Regions from separate parts of the Collinsella sp. wc0529 genome, predicted to be linked through region 1. Evidence: riboswitches for the same ligand, from Rfam matches in the RefSeq annotation. Region 1 holds a riboswitch; the other holds the start of a gene.
What was found. Region 1 has a riboswitch for thiamine pyrophosphate ahead of thiM (hydroxyethylthiazole kinase). Riboswitches for the same ligand answer to the same signal wherever they lie in the genome.
Positions count from the first base shown of each region.

Region 1 (7,628 bases):
GGTCTTTTCGAGCGTTTCGGTGTAATTGCTGACAGTATCCATGTCGTAAGCGGCTTTCTGAGGTCGGGCGAATTGCGTCGGGCGAGCTCGTTGTGCACACGCGTTGTTGTTCGGCGCTTTGCGTGTATCCAGGCCCCCGCCTCGCTGCGTTGTTGGGCTAATTTACCGGCTAATGTTCGCTGTTGATAACTACTGCGTAGTATAAACAACAGCACACAATTATATATGGGTGCACATGCTGTGGGCGGCCATTATTCGACAAACGGCAGCGCGACGATGCGATGTCCGATAAAAATGCGACTGAGACGATATATGTTGACGGGTATACTTGTCCCGGTTTTAAACGCAGGAACGGAGATGGTCGCATGGCACAGCCGGATACGACGCGCACGGTGGGACTCGCGCTCGAGGGAGGCGGCTACCGCGGTATGTATACGGCGGGCGTGCTCGACGTTTGGATGGAGCACGGTTTGACCTGCGACCATATGGTGGGTGTCTCGGCGGGCGCGGCGTTTGGCTACAACTTTAAATCGCGCCAGATCGGCCGCGCCATTCGCTACAACAAGGCCTATTGTGCCGACAAGCGCTATGCAGGCGTGGCCAGCTGGCTGCGAACCGGCGATATGTTCAATGCCGACTTTGCCTATCACGAGGTGCCCATCGAGCGCGATCCCATCGACCTGGAGACATATCGCACCTGCCCCATGCGGTTTACGTGCGTGTGTACCGATATCGAGACGGGCAAGGCCGTCTACCACGATCTGCCGTATGGCGACGAGAGGGATATCGAGTGGATCCGGGCGTCGTCGGCAATTCCCGTGGCGACGCGTCCTGTCGCCATTGAGGGCCGTAAGTACCTGGATGGCGGCGTGGCTGATTCTATTCCCAGTGCATGGCTGTTTGCGCAGGGGTATGACCGCAATATCGTGGTACTCACGCAGCCGGCGCGCTTTGTGAAGCAGCCCAACAGCGTGATGCCCATGCTACGTCGCGTGTTCCGTCACTATCCGGAGTTTGTCGCAGCGCTTGAGCATCGGCATGAGGTTTACAATGCCACGCTCGATGACCTGGCACGTCGCGAGGCTGCCGGCGAAATTTTTGTGGTGCGTCCGAGTGAATCGGTGAAGGTGCCGTCGCTGTGCCGCGAGCCCGATGAACTCGAACGCATCTACCAGATCGGTCGCCGCGATGCGGAGGCGACCTTGCCCACGCTGGAAGCGTATCTGGCGGGGTAAGGGTCGCATGCGGAAAGCGCGCCCCGGAATGGAGGTCCAAGCTGGGATGCGCTTTCCGTTGCTGAAGAATATGAGGCTGCGAATCGGCTGCTCGGCTTATGCCTATGCCCGCTGCCAGGTATCGACGAGCTCCTTGGCTGCGGCGTAGGGGTCGTCGGCACTGCAGACGGCGCTCACCACAAAGAAGCCATCGACGCCGGTGGCCTTGAGCTGCGGCAGGTCGGCCGTCTTGACGCCGCCGCCCACCACGATGGGCACGGGGCTTGCCGCGTGGAGTGCGGCCAGATCCTCAAAGCTTTTGGTGATGATGGAGCCATCGGCTGCGCGTCCGCAATCGCGTTTGGTCTCGGTCTCGTGGAGCGGGCCGATGCCCAGGTAGTCGACCAGGCTCATGTCGGCGGTCTTGACGTACTCGAGCATCTCCTCGCAGCGTGCCGAAAGGCCCACGATGGCATCGGGGCCCAGAAGCTTGCGGCAGACCTCGACGGGAATATCACTCTGGCCCACGTGCACGCCGTCGACAGCAATACCCTGCTCGCGCGCGGCGAGTACGCAGTCCAGGCGGTCGTCGATTAACAGGGCGACCTGACCGGTCTTGCCAGCCTGTGCGATTGCCTGCGCGGCGTCGCCGGTCAGTGCGATGATCTCGCGGGCGCTTGCCACCTTGGAGCGCACCTGGATGCAGGTAAAGCCTGCGTCGAGCGCCTGGGCCACCACATCGCCCACGGGACGTCCCAGCGTGTTTTCGGGGCCGAGTACTAGATAGGCCGAGATATCAAGGTTGTCGCGGATGCTCATCGTGCTTCCTCCTGCTTTTTGATCTGTGCTTCCATGCGCTCGAGTTTGCCGGTCATGGTGTCGGTAAATCCGGGTCGAATATCGGCTTTGAGCACGACTTCGGTGCGGATGCCCTTGCTCGCCAACACAAAGGTTGCGTCGCGCACGACCTGCATGACCTCGTCCCAGTCGCCCTCGATCTCGGTGAACATCGAGGTGGTGTGGTTGGGAAGGCCACTCTCGCGAATGACGCGCACGACCTCGGCGACCTCGGCGGACAGTTCATCGCCGGTGCCGCACGGGGCGATGGCCACGGCGACGAGTGTGTTCATGCCGGCATTGGTTGCGGGCTCGGACATGGCTTATGCCTCCTCGAGCTCGAGTTGGTTATCGGCAATATCCTGGGCGGTCGCGCGGTAGAGCTCGTCGATAAAGGCGACCTTAAAGCTTGCCGGGGCATCGGCGACAGCGGCGGCACGCGTGCCGGCAACGTTGTAGACGGCGGTGCCGCAGATGGCTGCCGTAAACGGATCGGCAGCGCAGGCGTACACAGCCAGCACGCCACCCTGCGAGCAGCCGCAGCCGGTGATCTTGGACATGAGCGGACTGCCGCCGTGGGACTTGGCCACCGTCGTGCCGTCGGTAATCAGGTCGACTTCGCCCGAGACCACTACGGCTCCGCCGGTGTAGCGGGCGAGCGCCACAGCGGCATCGCGGGCGGCGTCGACCGTGTCGGTGGTATCGACACCGCGCACGCGGCTCAGATCAGCTGCCTCGCCCTCAAGACCCCACAGGCCGGCGAGTGCGATGATCTCGGAGGCGTTGCCGCGCACGATGGCAGGCTTGTACTGCTTGAGCTCGTTTACCAGCTGGGTTCGCAGGCTACCGATGCCCAGGCCCACCGGATCGAGCACCCAGGGCTTGCCGGCGTCGTGTGCCGCCTTGGCCGCGCGGGGAATCGTCTGCTCGTAGATGGGGAAGAGCGTGCCCATGTTGAGATAGATGGCGCCGCCGCCGGCAACGAGCGCCTCGCCCTCGTCGGGCAGATAGACCATGGCGGCCGAACCGCCCACGGCGAGCTGAGCATTGGCGACAAAGTCGATCGTCACCGTGTTGGTGATGGAGCCGGCCATCGGATTGGTGGCGCGAATCTCCTCCACGGCCTTGACCACATTTTGCTTAAGCTGTTCCGAATCAATCACTGCACATGCCTCCTTGGCATAGAAAAGGGGCGCTGTGCATAGACAGCGCCCCTGTAAAGGCGGCATGCTCCCTACGCCAGCATTAACTGACAGGTTCAAAGGATTGGGCCCCATGCCCTCTCAGCCTTGTGGTTTGCACCGCCGGCACTCCCGCATCGAATCTGTTGTTCCCTATACTAGCGCACCTGCCAAAAAGGGACAGGTTTATTTTGGCAGGTCGTTACAATAGGTAGGACCGATACGAATGGGGGCCTTATGATTAAACTTGTGCTGACCGATATGGACGATACGCTGATTCCAGCCGGGCATGACGGCGCCAGCGACTACGCCATCGAGGGCATTCATGCCATGCAGGCGGCGGGTCTGCACTTTGGCCCGGTTTCGGGTCGCCAGCCGTCCGCGATGGGCTGGATGTTCCGCAATTGCGTCGAGTGCTTCTCGACCGGCGCGTTCTGCAACGGCCAGGTAATGTTTGTCGACGGTCAGGCGGTCGCTTCGCGCGCGACCGACAACGCCGCCCTTATGCGTTTGGCTGACTACTTGGAGCAGGAGACCGACGATACGTATCTGAAGGTCTACAGCCTGGGTGATGACTTTTGGAATAACGATGCCTACTGCGTGACGAGCGATCCCGAGCGCGTACGCCGCGCCATGGAGTCGGGCGGCAACGCGTGGCTCAAGGGCGAAGAGGCCCCGTGCCGTCCCGTCGTCGATGATGCGCCGGTGTTTAAGGCGAATATTTGGAGTGCCCGTTCACGTGAGGAGCTCGTGGAGCTACGCGAGCGCGTTGCCGCTGAGGTGCCGGAACTCTCGCTTGTGTTTCCCAACAATCGAGTGCGCCTGCTTGACATCCTTCCGGCCGGTTGGGACAAGGGCTGCGCTGCACTGGAGCTGGCGCGCGCTTTGGGCCTGACGACCGATGAGGTGGCCGTATTTGGCGATTCCGATAACGATCTGCCCATGATCGATGCCGTTCCCAACTCCGTTGCAGTCGCCAATGCCAACGAGGCCGTCACGGCTGCCGCGCGCTGGCATATCGGCGCTGCGGCAGACGATGCGGTTGCCGGGGCTCTGCATCAGATTGCCGCCTGCGCCGCGACGGGGGAGATGCCGCCGTTTATGCGTCAGATGGATGCGACGGGTTTCGACGTCACGAACGTCTAGGGAGAAAGCCATGAAGCTTCAGCAGCTCAGGTATGTCGTCAAAGTTGCCGAATGCGGCAGCATCACCGAGGCCTCGCGCCGGCTCTTTGTGTCGCAGCCTTCGATTACCGCATCAATCCGCGATCTCGAAAACGAGATGGGCGTGCACATCTTTGAGCGCACCAACAAGGGCGTCATTGTGTCCGAGGAAGGCGAGACCTTCTTGGGCTACGCGCGCCAGGTGCTCGACCAGGCCGACCTGCTCGAGGGCAAGTACAAGGGCGCGTCCGAGCAGGTGCCGCACTTTAGTGTGAGCTGTCAGCATTATTCCTTTGCCGTTAATGCGTTTGTCGATGTGATCCGTGAGTTCGATGCCGCGCGCTACGACTTTACCCTGCGCGAGGAGCAGACTCACGAGATTATCGAGGACGTCGCGCATATGAAGAGCGAACTGGGCATCCTGTACTTATCCGAGCACAATCGCGAGGTTATCGAGCGCATGCTGGCGGCCAACGAGCTCGTGTTCGAAGGACTATTCTGCGCCACGCCACACGTCTTTGTGTGTGCCGACCATCCGCTGGCGGGCCGCTCCAGCGTGACGCTCGAGGACCTGGAGGACTATCCCTTCCTGTCCTACGAGCAGGGCAGCTACAACTCGTTTTACTATTCCGAGGAACTGACCTCGACGTTTGAGCGCCGCAAGAATATCCGCGTGCGCGACCGTGCGACACTGTTCAACCTGGCCATGGGCCTCAACGGCTACACGGTGTGTTCGGGTGTGATCAGCCATGAGCTTAACGGTCCCGGCATCATCTCGATTCCGCTTGATGTAGACGAGTACATGGAGATTGGCATCATCACGCGCAAGAACACGACACTTACGCGCTACGGGCAGGCCTATATCGACGCGATTCGCCAGCATATCTAGGCTGCTGTGCTCCGCGCGGGTCAAATCTCTTTATGGCAGTCCAGACTGATATAGGAAACGTCTATATCAAACTGATATAAACGTATATTTTACGATGTCCATATGAGCGCTCATACTCTGTCCCAGTAAAGCAACCAATGCAAAGGGAGATATCTATGAGCACTTCAATTCAACCGAACGCGCCGTTTCGCGCCGATATCGTCGGCAGCTTTCTTCGTCCGCAGGCCGTAAAGGACGCCCGCGCTGCCTATGCGGCAGGCACGCTTGATGCCGAGGGGCTTAAGGCCGTCGAGGACGATGCCATTCGCGATTTGGTGGCAAAGCAGAAGGCCGCCGGTCTGCAGGTCATCACCGATGGCGAGTTTCGCCGCAGTTACTGGCACCTCGACTTTATGTGGGGGCTCAACGGCATTGAACGCCGTACCTCGCGTACGGGCTATATGTTCCACGACGAGGAGACCACGGCCGATACCGCCGTGGTAACCGGTCCCATTAGCGGCGAGAACCACCCATTCGTCGAGCACTTTAAGTTTGTCAAGGCGCTTGAGGGGGAGGGTCAGGTCGCACGTCAAACCATTCCGGCGCCGATCCAGACGTTCTCTGAGGTCACGCTCGATCGCTGCGACGGCCAGCAGGAGAGCCTGCGCGCTGTCTATAAGACCGATGAGGAGCTTGCCGACGCCATTGCAGCCGCTTATCGCACGGTGATCGCCGACCTGTACGCTGCAGGCTGCCGCAACATCCAGTTTGATGACTGCACCTGGGGCATCTATTGCGATACCGACTTTGTGTCCAAGACCGGAATGAGCCCGGTTGATCTGCAAAAGGTGAGTGAGCTGGGCGTGGCGCTCAACAACGCCGCCATCGAGGGCAAGCCCGACGACCTGGTCATTAACACGCACGTGTGCCGTGGTAACTACCACTCTACCTATGCCTTTGAGGGCGGTTACGATCCCATCGCGCCGTACCTGTTTGCGCATGAGAATGTCGATGCGTTCTATCTGGAGTTCGACACGCCGCGCGCCGGCGGTTTTGAGCCGCTCAAGTACGTTGCCCCGGGCAAGAAGGTCGTGCTGGGCTTGGTAACCACCAAGGCGGCAGAGCTCGAGAACGAGGATGCCATCGTCGAGCGTATCCGCGAAGCTGCAAAGTACGTGCCGCTCGAGAACCTGTATCTGTCGCCCCAGTGCGGCTTTGCCAGCTGCGAGATTGGCAACAAGCTGACCGAGGACGGACAATGGGCAAAGATCGCGCTGGTCAAGCGCGTTGCCGAGCGCGTTTGGCAATAGCGGTAACGTTCGCAGGTGACGGCGCGTGCGAGACATGGCGCATCGCGTACAATGGTTCGGATCGTATCGTTCGGGCAGGTAATCCGCTATGCCCGATCGCCCCTCCATTCGAAAGGACATCCATGTCCCAATCCTCGACGCCCGCTGTCGCCGATGCCATCTACGATGCGTCGTCGCTTGGCCGACCGCGCATGTTCCTGCTCGGCCTGCAGCATCTATTTGCCATGTTCGGCGCCACGGTGTTGGTGCCCGTGCTCACCGGCCTCTCGGTCTCGGCAACGCTGTTGTTTGCCGGCTTGGGCACGCTGCTGTTCCACTTCTTGTCGCGTGGCAAGGTGCCGGCATTTTTGGGCTCATCGTTTGCCTTTATTGCCGGTTATGCCGCAATCGCGCCCAACGGCGAGACCGAGCTTTTGCCCTACGCCTGCCTGGGCGTAGCTTGTGCCGGTCTGCTCTATCCGGTGCTGGCGGCGCTCTTCCGCGCGTTTGGCGCCAAGCGTGTCATGCGTTTCTTTCCGCCGGTGGTGACTGGCCCCATCGTCATTTCCATCGGCTTGATCCTGGCAAGTTCCGCTATTGCTAACTGCCAGACCAACTGGCTTGTGGCTGTCATTGGCGTTGCCGTTATCGTCATCTGCAACATCTGGGGCCGTGGCATGGTCAAGATCGTGCCGATTTTGCTGGGCGTTGTGGTGAGCTATGCCGTTGCGGCTGCGCTCGGCGAGGTTGATTTCTCGGGCGTTGCCGCCGCTCCGTGGGTCGGTCTGCCCATCGTGTGGGACAACACCGTGTTTGCACTCTTTGGGCCGCAGTTCGATAGCGGTCTTGCCACGACGGCCATCATCACCATCATGCCGCTGGCCTTCGCGACCATGATCGAGCATATCGGCGATATCTCTGCTATCGGTTCGACTTGCGAGCGCAACTACATTGCCGATCCCGGTCTGCATCGCACGCTGCTCGGCGACGGCCTTGCCACGATTCTGGCTTCGCTCTTTGGCGCTCCGGCCAACACTACGTATGGTGAGAACACCGGCGTGCTCGCCCTGACGCG
Region 1 covers NZ_JBJXBO010000002.1:446,738-454,365, forward strand. The annotation lists gene ACKUTP_RS08575 (EAL domain-containing protein) at 1-42, opposite strand, end outside; gene ACKUTP_RS08580 (patatin family protein) at 366-1,235, shown strand; gene ACKUTP_RS08585 (thiamine phosphate synthase) at 1,338-2,033, opposite strand; gene ACKUTP_RS08590 (MTH1187 family thiamine-binding protein) at 2,030-2,371, opposite strand; gene thiM (hydroxyethylthiazole kinase) at 2,375-3,214, opposite strand; TPP riboswitch at 3,266-3,376, opposite strand; gene ACKUTP_RS08600 (HAD-IIB family hydrolase) at 3,470-4,378, shown strand; gene ACKUTP_RS08605 (LysR family transcriptional regulator) at 4,389-5,285, shown strand; gene ACKUTP_RS08610 (5-methyltetrahydropteroyltriglutamate--homocysteine S-methyltransferase) at 5,441-6,574, shown strand; gene ACKUTP_RS08615 (uracil-xanthine permease family protein) at 6,697-7,628, shown strand, end outside.

Region 2 (7,628 bases), 400 kb from region 1:
CCGCCGTGCGAGCGGCGGGCGCCGGAGCGTCCTCACCGGCATCCTCTGTACCGCGCGCCGCAGGCAGCGCCATCTGCAGATACGTATCGGCAAGATATGCCTCATCGAACTCGGAGCGATCGGAATCCAGCAGGTAGGCAGCGACCACGGTATCGAAGATGCGCGTGGAGTCGACTGCCAGCGGATCCATGAGCTCGGGCTCCGAAGAATCGATGGGCGAAAGCTCATGCAGCAACGCCTTCATATCCGGGCTCGCCACGCAGCCCTCCATAAACAGGCGCGCAAGCACACCGGCGATCACGCCGTGGGCGAAGTTGAAGCCATCGACTACGGCAGTGGTACCGCCGTCGCCCTCCTCAAGCGCAAAGAGCCCCTTGGACGTCGCCAACCACAGCGTGCGCGTCAGTCCAAAGAGCGCGCCCTCTTCCTTATCGTCGTCCACCACGGCGGCGACCCACTCGCCGGCATCAATCGCGCGGGAGACCTCAGCCGCAACGGCACCAAGCGCGTCAACATCGCCGGCGGCTGCGCGAACCATCGCAGGTATCTCAAACACACTGGAGGCAGCAGCCCCGCCCTCGTCACCGATCAGCGCCAAGAAACGGTTCTGCATGGCGGTAATGCCGAGCGTACCCAGTGCCGCGGAAACCTCATCGGCAGAAAACGCCGGGAAGGACGTCGCCCCAAAATCGAGCTCAACGGGCGCATCGGTGCGGATGGTCGCCACCTTACGGCTCAGCAGTGCGTCGTCGATGTGTGCACGCAGGTTCTCGCCCATCTTGCCCTTGACCTCGTCGGCGTGTGCGATAACCTCGTCCAGGCTACCGTACTGCGCAATGAGCGCGCTCGCCTTTTTGGGGCCGATGCCCGGTACACCCGGAATGTTGTCCGACGTATCGCCCTTTAGACCGTAAAAATCGGGCACGAGCGCCGGCGTAATGCCATGATACAGGTCATCCACGCTCTCGGGCGTCATAATCGCCACGTCGGACAGGCCTTTGCGAGTCGATACCACGTTGACGTGCTCGGTCACGAGTTGATACATGTCGCGGTCGCCGGTCACCAGCAGCATGTCGCAGCCGGCCTGCTCGCCCAAGCGCGCCATGGTTCCCAGAATATCGTCGCCTTCCCAGCCCTCAGACTGCAGAATCGGCACGTTGAGCGCGGTGAGCAGCTCCTTGATCATAGGGAACTGCGCGTGCAGGTCGGGGTCCATGGGCGGGCGCTGCGCCTTATACTGCGGCAGCATCTCCATGCGCACGCGCGGCTTGCCCTTATCAAACGCCACGACCACACCGTCGGGGTTAAAGGCATCGATCATCTTAAGAAACATGTTCAGAAAGCCGAAGATCGCGTTGGTGGGGCGACCGTCCGGCGCGTTCATGGTCGGCGGCACGGCGTGAAAGGCGCGGTGCATGAGCGAGTTGCCGTCGATAACGGCAAAAGTGCGGCGCTTGTCAGACATATTAAATACCTCGCTTTGGGCTGGGCACGGTTTGCTCACTCCAGTTTACACGCTCCCCGCCCCGCGGCCACCTCACATCAAGCTCCCCCGCCACCGTGAGCCCGCGCGTGATACGATGGCTCACGGTACATCAACCAGCACGATCGATCCGAAAGGAGCCTGCGTCATGGAGCGTCCCTGCGCATGGAAAAAGTACACGCCACAGCAAGTCGAGGAGCTCGAGGAGCTTTGCCGCGGCTATAAGCAGTTTTTGAGCGAGAACAAGACCGAGCGCCTGTGCGTCAAGACCGGCATCAAGATGGCCGAGGAGGCGGGATACGTCGACCTGGAGACCGTGATCGCCGAAGGCCGCGAGCTCAAGGCAGGCGACAAGGTGTACGCCGCCAATCACGGCAAGGACCTTATGCTCGTCAACCTGGGCAACGCCCCGCTCGAGCAGGGCTTTAACATCCTGGGCGCCCACGTGGACTCGCCGCGCCTAGACCTTAAGCAGAACCCCGCCTTCGAGGCCGGCGACATGGCCTACCTCGACACGCACTACTACGGTGGCGTCAAGAGCTACCACTGGGTGGCCTCCCCGCTCGCACTCGTGGGCGTCATCTGCAAAAAGGACGGTACCACCGTCGACATCAATATCGGCGACAAGGCGGACGACCCGGTCTTTACCATCTCCGACCTGCTGATCCACCTCTCGAGCGAGCAGATGTCCAAACCTGCCAAGGACGCCGTCGATGCCGAGATTCTCGACGTGATCGTGGGCGGCCGTCCCGTCAAGTTCGATGAGGACGACAAGGACGCCCCCAAGGAGCCCGTCAAGCAGATGTTCCTGGACATCCTCAAGGAGCAGTACGGCGTCGAGGAGGAGGACTTCCTCTCCGCCGAGATCGAGGTCGTGCCCGCCGGCCCCGCCCGCGACATGGGCCTCGACCGTTCCATGATTCTGGGCTATGGTCACGACGACCGCGTCTGCGCTTACCCCTCCATGCTCGCCCAGATCAATGTGGCCAATGTCGAGCGCACGAGCATCACGCTCATCGTCGACAAAGAGGAGATCGGTTCCGTGGGTGCCACCGGCATGACGAGCCGCTTCTTCGAGAACACCGTCGCCGAGATCATGACGCTCGCCGGCGAGGGTAGCCCGCTGGCCCTGCGCCGCGCGCTCGCCCGCAGCCGCATGCTCTCCTCTGACGTGTCCGCCGGCTTCGACCCGGGCTATGCCGCCAAGTTCGAGACCAAGAACGCCGCCTTTATGGGTCGCGGCCTGTGCTTTAACAAGTACACGGGCAGCCGCGGCAAGGGCGGCTCCAACGACGCCGATGCCGAGTATGTGGCCCTCGTCCGCGACATCATGGACAAGGCAGGCGTGGATTTCCAGACCTGTGAGCTCGGCCGCGTCAACGCAGGTGGCGGCGGCACCATCGCCTACATCATGGCCAAGTACGGCATGAATGTCATCGACTCCGGCGTTGCCGTTCTGTCCATGCACGCCCTATGGGAGGTCGCCAACAAGGCCGATATCTACGAGGCCTACCGCGGCTACAAGGCCTTCCTCGAGCGCGCCTAACAAACCCTCGTAAAGCGCCCCAAACCAGCCCTTTATAACTTGCGGTGAAATACGGATTCATCAGGCCTTCCAACAGGAAAAGCGTTCCGCATTTCACCGCAACTTTTTAACGGGAGGAGGATTCCGTGCTACAGGTCGTCATTTCGCCCGCCAAACAGATGCGGACAGCTCAAGATGCCTTTGACGTTTGGGGCATACCGCCTTTTGCACACCAGACGGCCCGGCTTCATCAGACACTGCTGGGCATCGAACGCGAGGATGGCGCGGCAGGCCTTCAGGCCCTTTGGAACGTGAGCGACAGGCTGCTTGCAACGTGCCTGGATACGCTTCACGAATTTATGCCCGTCCTGAGCGATGCCGACCTCGCCGATCCCGATATCGCGCGTCGAATCTCCCCCGCCGTAATGTCCTACCACGGCATCCAATACCAAAGCATGGCGCCCGAGGTCATGGATGCCGCACAGCTCGACTGGCTGCAAAACCATCTCTGGATTCTCTCGGGACTCTACGGATGCGTGCGCCCCTTCCACGGCGTGTCGCCCTATCGGCTCGAAATGGGGGCGAAGCTCTCCGTCGACGGTGCTCGCGATCTCTATGCCTTCTGGGGGAATCGACTTGCGCAGGCAATTGCGCCGGCCGGTTCTAACACCACTATCGTCAACCTTGCCAGCGTGGAATACGCCAAAGCCGTCCTGCCCCATGCTGCACAGGATACAACGGTTATCACCTGCGTTTTTGGCGAAGGCGTCCGCAACGATAAGCCCGTCCAGCAATCGACCGCCAGCAAAAAGGCACGCGGTTCGATGGTCCGCTGGATGGCGGAAAACAAGGTCAAGGACGCCGCCGGTCTTACCGAGTTCAACCTTGGCTACCGCTATGTCCCCGAGCTCTCGTCCCCAGACAGCCTGGTCTTCATCAACGAGCAGGCATTCTAGAAGCCTGTCACTAGCGCCGAACTCCACCTCGGCATGCTTTCATGACATTCGGTAAACACTCCGCTATTCTGCTAGACCGTCGGCCTTTGCAATCCCGTTTGTCGAACCGTCCTGATAGACAATCTTGACGTGCTCAACCTCGGACACCGCAACACCCGTCGGAGGCTCCAAACGCCATTCCGTCAGGGCGATATCCATGGTCGTGGGCACATCTCCTTGATCTTTAAGCTTCACCGTGAGCGTTTTGAGCGTCGCATCATACGTCACGCGTTCGATTTCCTCACCAGGAATAGACCCACCGCTCAGCTGCAATTGCACAAACTCGTCGCGCGAATACCAATAGTCGCCCGGCGCGGCGAGCGTATTGGCATTACCGCCAGTACTCCTCACCGTCATAATCGGTAGGCTATCATCAGCCTCGAACTCCCATGCAGCGCCGCCGCGACCGCCAAACGTCCAGATACAAAAGGCAATCACCAACACGGCAAGCACCGCAAAACCAATCGCGACAAGGCCATGGTGCGCACGGCTTTCCGCGGCCGATACATCCCATTGTGTCTCTCGATATAGATGCTTGTCTTCCATGTACGCCTCCCCACAGGCACGCTCGTTAGGCCAATCGTACCCATTCGAGCTATACTTGAGCCCACCACATAAACGGGGAGCTTGCAGGACAAGACGGCAGGCTGAGACTGGGCGCGCCCGCCCTGACCCGCAAACCTGATATGGGTAATGCCAACGAAGGGAGCCGTGCCAATGAGCACACAGACAGAGCCCAAGCTCGTCACGCAAATCGACTTTGCCCGCGCCGGACAGATCACACCGCAGATGAAGGAGGTCGCCGAGCGCGAGCATCGCGACCCCGAGTACATCCGTGAGCGCGTGGCAGACGGCCGCATCGCCATTCCCGCCAACATCGTGCACATCAAAAAGGGCATGCGCGCCTTTGGCGTCGGCGAGGGCCTGTCCACCAAGGTCAACGTCAACCTGGGCATCTCGGGCGACAAGGCCGATGCCGCCGAGGAATGGAAGAAGGTCAAGATCGCTGAGGACTTTGGCGCCGACGCCATCATGGACCTCTCCAACTCGGGCAAGACGCGCCAGTTCCGCCAGCAGCTCATCGACGAGACGCCGCTCATGGTAGGCACCGTCCCCATGTACGACGCCATCGGCTACATGGAAAAGCCGCTGGTCAAGCTCACCAAGGACGACCTGTTCGAAGTCGTGCGCGCGCACGCCGAGGACGGCGTGGACTTTATGACCATCCACTGCGGCATTAACAAGTCGGTCACCAAGACCTTTAAGGAGACCGGCCGTCTCATGAACATCGTGAGCCGCGGCGGCTCGCTGCTGTTTGGCTGGATGGAGGTCACCGGCAACGAGAACCCCTTCTATGAGTTCTACGACGAGCTGCTCGAAATCTGCCATGAGTACGACGTGACGATTTCGCTCGGCGACTCCTGCCGCCCGGGCTGCCTCTACGACTCCAACGACGCCACCGAGACCGCCGAGATGATTGAGCTCGGCAAGTTGTGCAAGCGCGCCTGGGCCGCCGGCGTCCAGGTCATGGTCGAGGGCCCGGGTCACATGGCGCTCGACGAGATCGCCGCCAACATGAAACTGCAGAAGCGCCTGTGCCACAACGCCCCGTTCTATGTGCTCGGGCCGCTGGTGACCGATATCGGCGTGGGCTACGACCACATCACCGCAGCCATCGGCGGCGCTATCTCCGCCAGCTCCGGCGCCGACTTCCTGTGCTACGTGACGCCGGCCGAGCACCTATGCCTGCCTAACGCCCAGGATGTGCTCGACGGCCTCATGGCCACCAAGATTGCCGCACACGCCGCCGACATCGCCAAGAAGGTGCCGCACGCCCGCGACATGGACGACAAGATGGGCCAGGCACGCCGCAAGCTCGACTGGGACGCCATGTGGAAGTGCGCTCTCGACCCGGTCACCGGTAAGAAGCGCTACGAGGAATCCCCCGCCGCCACCGAGGGTACTTGCACCATGTGCGGCAAGATGTGCGCCGTCCGCACCGTTAACAAGGTGTTCGAAGGCACGACGATCGACCTCGGCATGGAGGACTAACTCGTCGCCGGAGCCGCAATCGGTAACAAGGTGTTCGTCAATTGTTGACGTGTGAACATTTGCTTGCGTTTGCGTAAAGATTGCACTACCCGCCCGGGTTCGGCATACAGCCGGCCCGGGCACTTTATAATGCAGGCAGAAGACCCATTTGAATCCGACCGAACAAGGGAGCGAACATGGATCGCAGTAAGGTACCCGCCGTTCTATCCATCGCAGGATCAGATTCCAGCGGTGGTGCCGGCATTCAGGCCGACATCAAGACCATCACGGCGCACCGTCTGTATGCCGAGACGGCCATCACAGCCATAACCGCACAAAACACGCTCGGTGTCACCGCCGTGCAAAACATCTCCCCGGATATTGTCGCGGCGCAAATCGATGCCGTTTTTGACGATATCCGCCCCAGTGCCGTCAAGATCGGCATGGTTTCCTCTGCCGAGATTATCGAGGTTATCGCCGACCGCCTGAGTGCCTGGGACGCACAAAATATCGTCGTCGACCCCGTCATGGTCGCCACCTCGGGCGCTCGTCTGATCGCAGAGGACGCCGCCGAAGCGCTTACACGCCGCCTGTTCCCCCTGGCGACCGTCATCACGCCCAATATTCCCGAGGCCATGGCGCTGCTCGATTACGAGGTCGATTCCGAGCGCACGCAGCAAAATGCCGCCATGCTCCTCACCTACCGCTTTGGGTGCGCGTCTCTCGTTAAGGGCGGGCATTTTGTCAACGAGGCCAACGATGTGCTAGCAGAGCCCGCACCGCTCGATGACGAGGGCAACCACCTGGGCGATCCGCTCACCACGTGGTTCCGCCACAAGCGCATCGAGACCGGCAACACGCATGGTACCGGCTGCACGCTTTCGTCCGCCATCGCCTGCGCGCTGGCCCAGGGCATGGATCTTGCCGATGCCGTCAACGCCGGCAAGGCCTACCTAACGGGCGCTCTCGCCGCCGGCTTTGACATGGGCAAAGGCTCCGGCCCCGTTAACCATATGTGGCAATATTAAGACTCGCAGTTCAAAACCACCGCAAAGGGGACAGGCACCTTTGCGGTGGTTCCCACAAACATCTCGATCCATAGCAATTAGAGTCCATTTTTCGGCCCACCTCTTACAGATTGAGACATTCAAATTCCGCTCAGAAGATAATCTCGATCTGTAACAGTAACTCGGCAAAATCGACCCTAGATGTTACAGATCGAGACAAACGACCGATATCGACCTAAATAATCTTAGTCTGTAACATCTAGCCCGTTTTCGGCCTTACAACTGTTACAGATCAAGACAAATCAACGAAACAAGCCACCGCAAGGAGAACTATTGTGGTGGTTTGGGGCCGTGCTACTCACCGAGCATCTCTTGGAGCTTGGCCGCCACGGCGTGACCCAGGCTCTCATGGCTTTCGGGCATCATATGCAGATAGTCGATATCGCCCGGCTCGGCAAACTCCGCTGCATTCAAAAAGTCGCAGCCAAACTGCTCGGCTACGTGCGCATAGTATTCAGCAAAATGCTCCGAGGCCTCGACGGAACGCTCGTCAAAATCGGTCATATATACATCGGCGATCTGCGGCT
Region 2 covers NZ_JBJXBO010000002.1:42,565-50,192, reverse strand. The annotation lists gene polA (DNA polymerase I) at 1-1,465, opposite strand, end outside; gene ACKUTP_RS06810 (aminopeptidase) at 1,632-3,029, shown strand; gene ACKUTP_RS06805 (YaaA family protein) at 3,155-3,964, shown strand; gene ACKUTP_RS06800 (hypothetical protein) at 4,028-4,549, opposite strand; TPP riboswitch at 4,613-4,728, shown strand; gene thiC (phosphomethylpyrimidine synthase ThiC) at 4,721-6,055, shown strand; gene thiD (bifunctional hydroxymethylpyrimidine kinase/phosphomethylpyrimidine kinase) at 6,232-7,062, shown strand; gene ACKUTP_RS06785 (SGNH/GDSL hydrolase family protein) at 7,396-7,628, opposite strand, start outside.
Region 2: it holds a riboswitch for thiamine pyrophosphate, as region 1 does, so the genes downstream of both, thiC (phosphomethylpyrimidine synthase ThiC) here and thiM (hydroxyethylthiazole kinase) in region 1, are expected to answer to the same signal.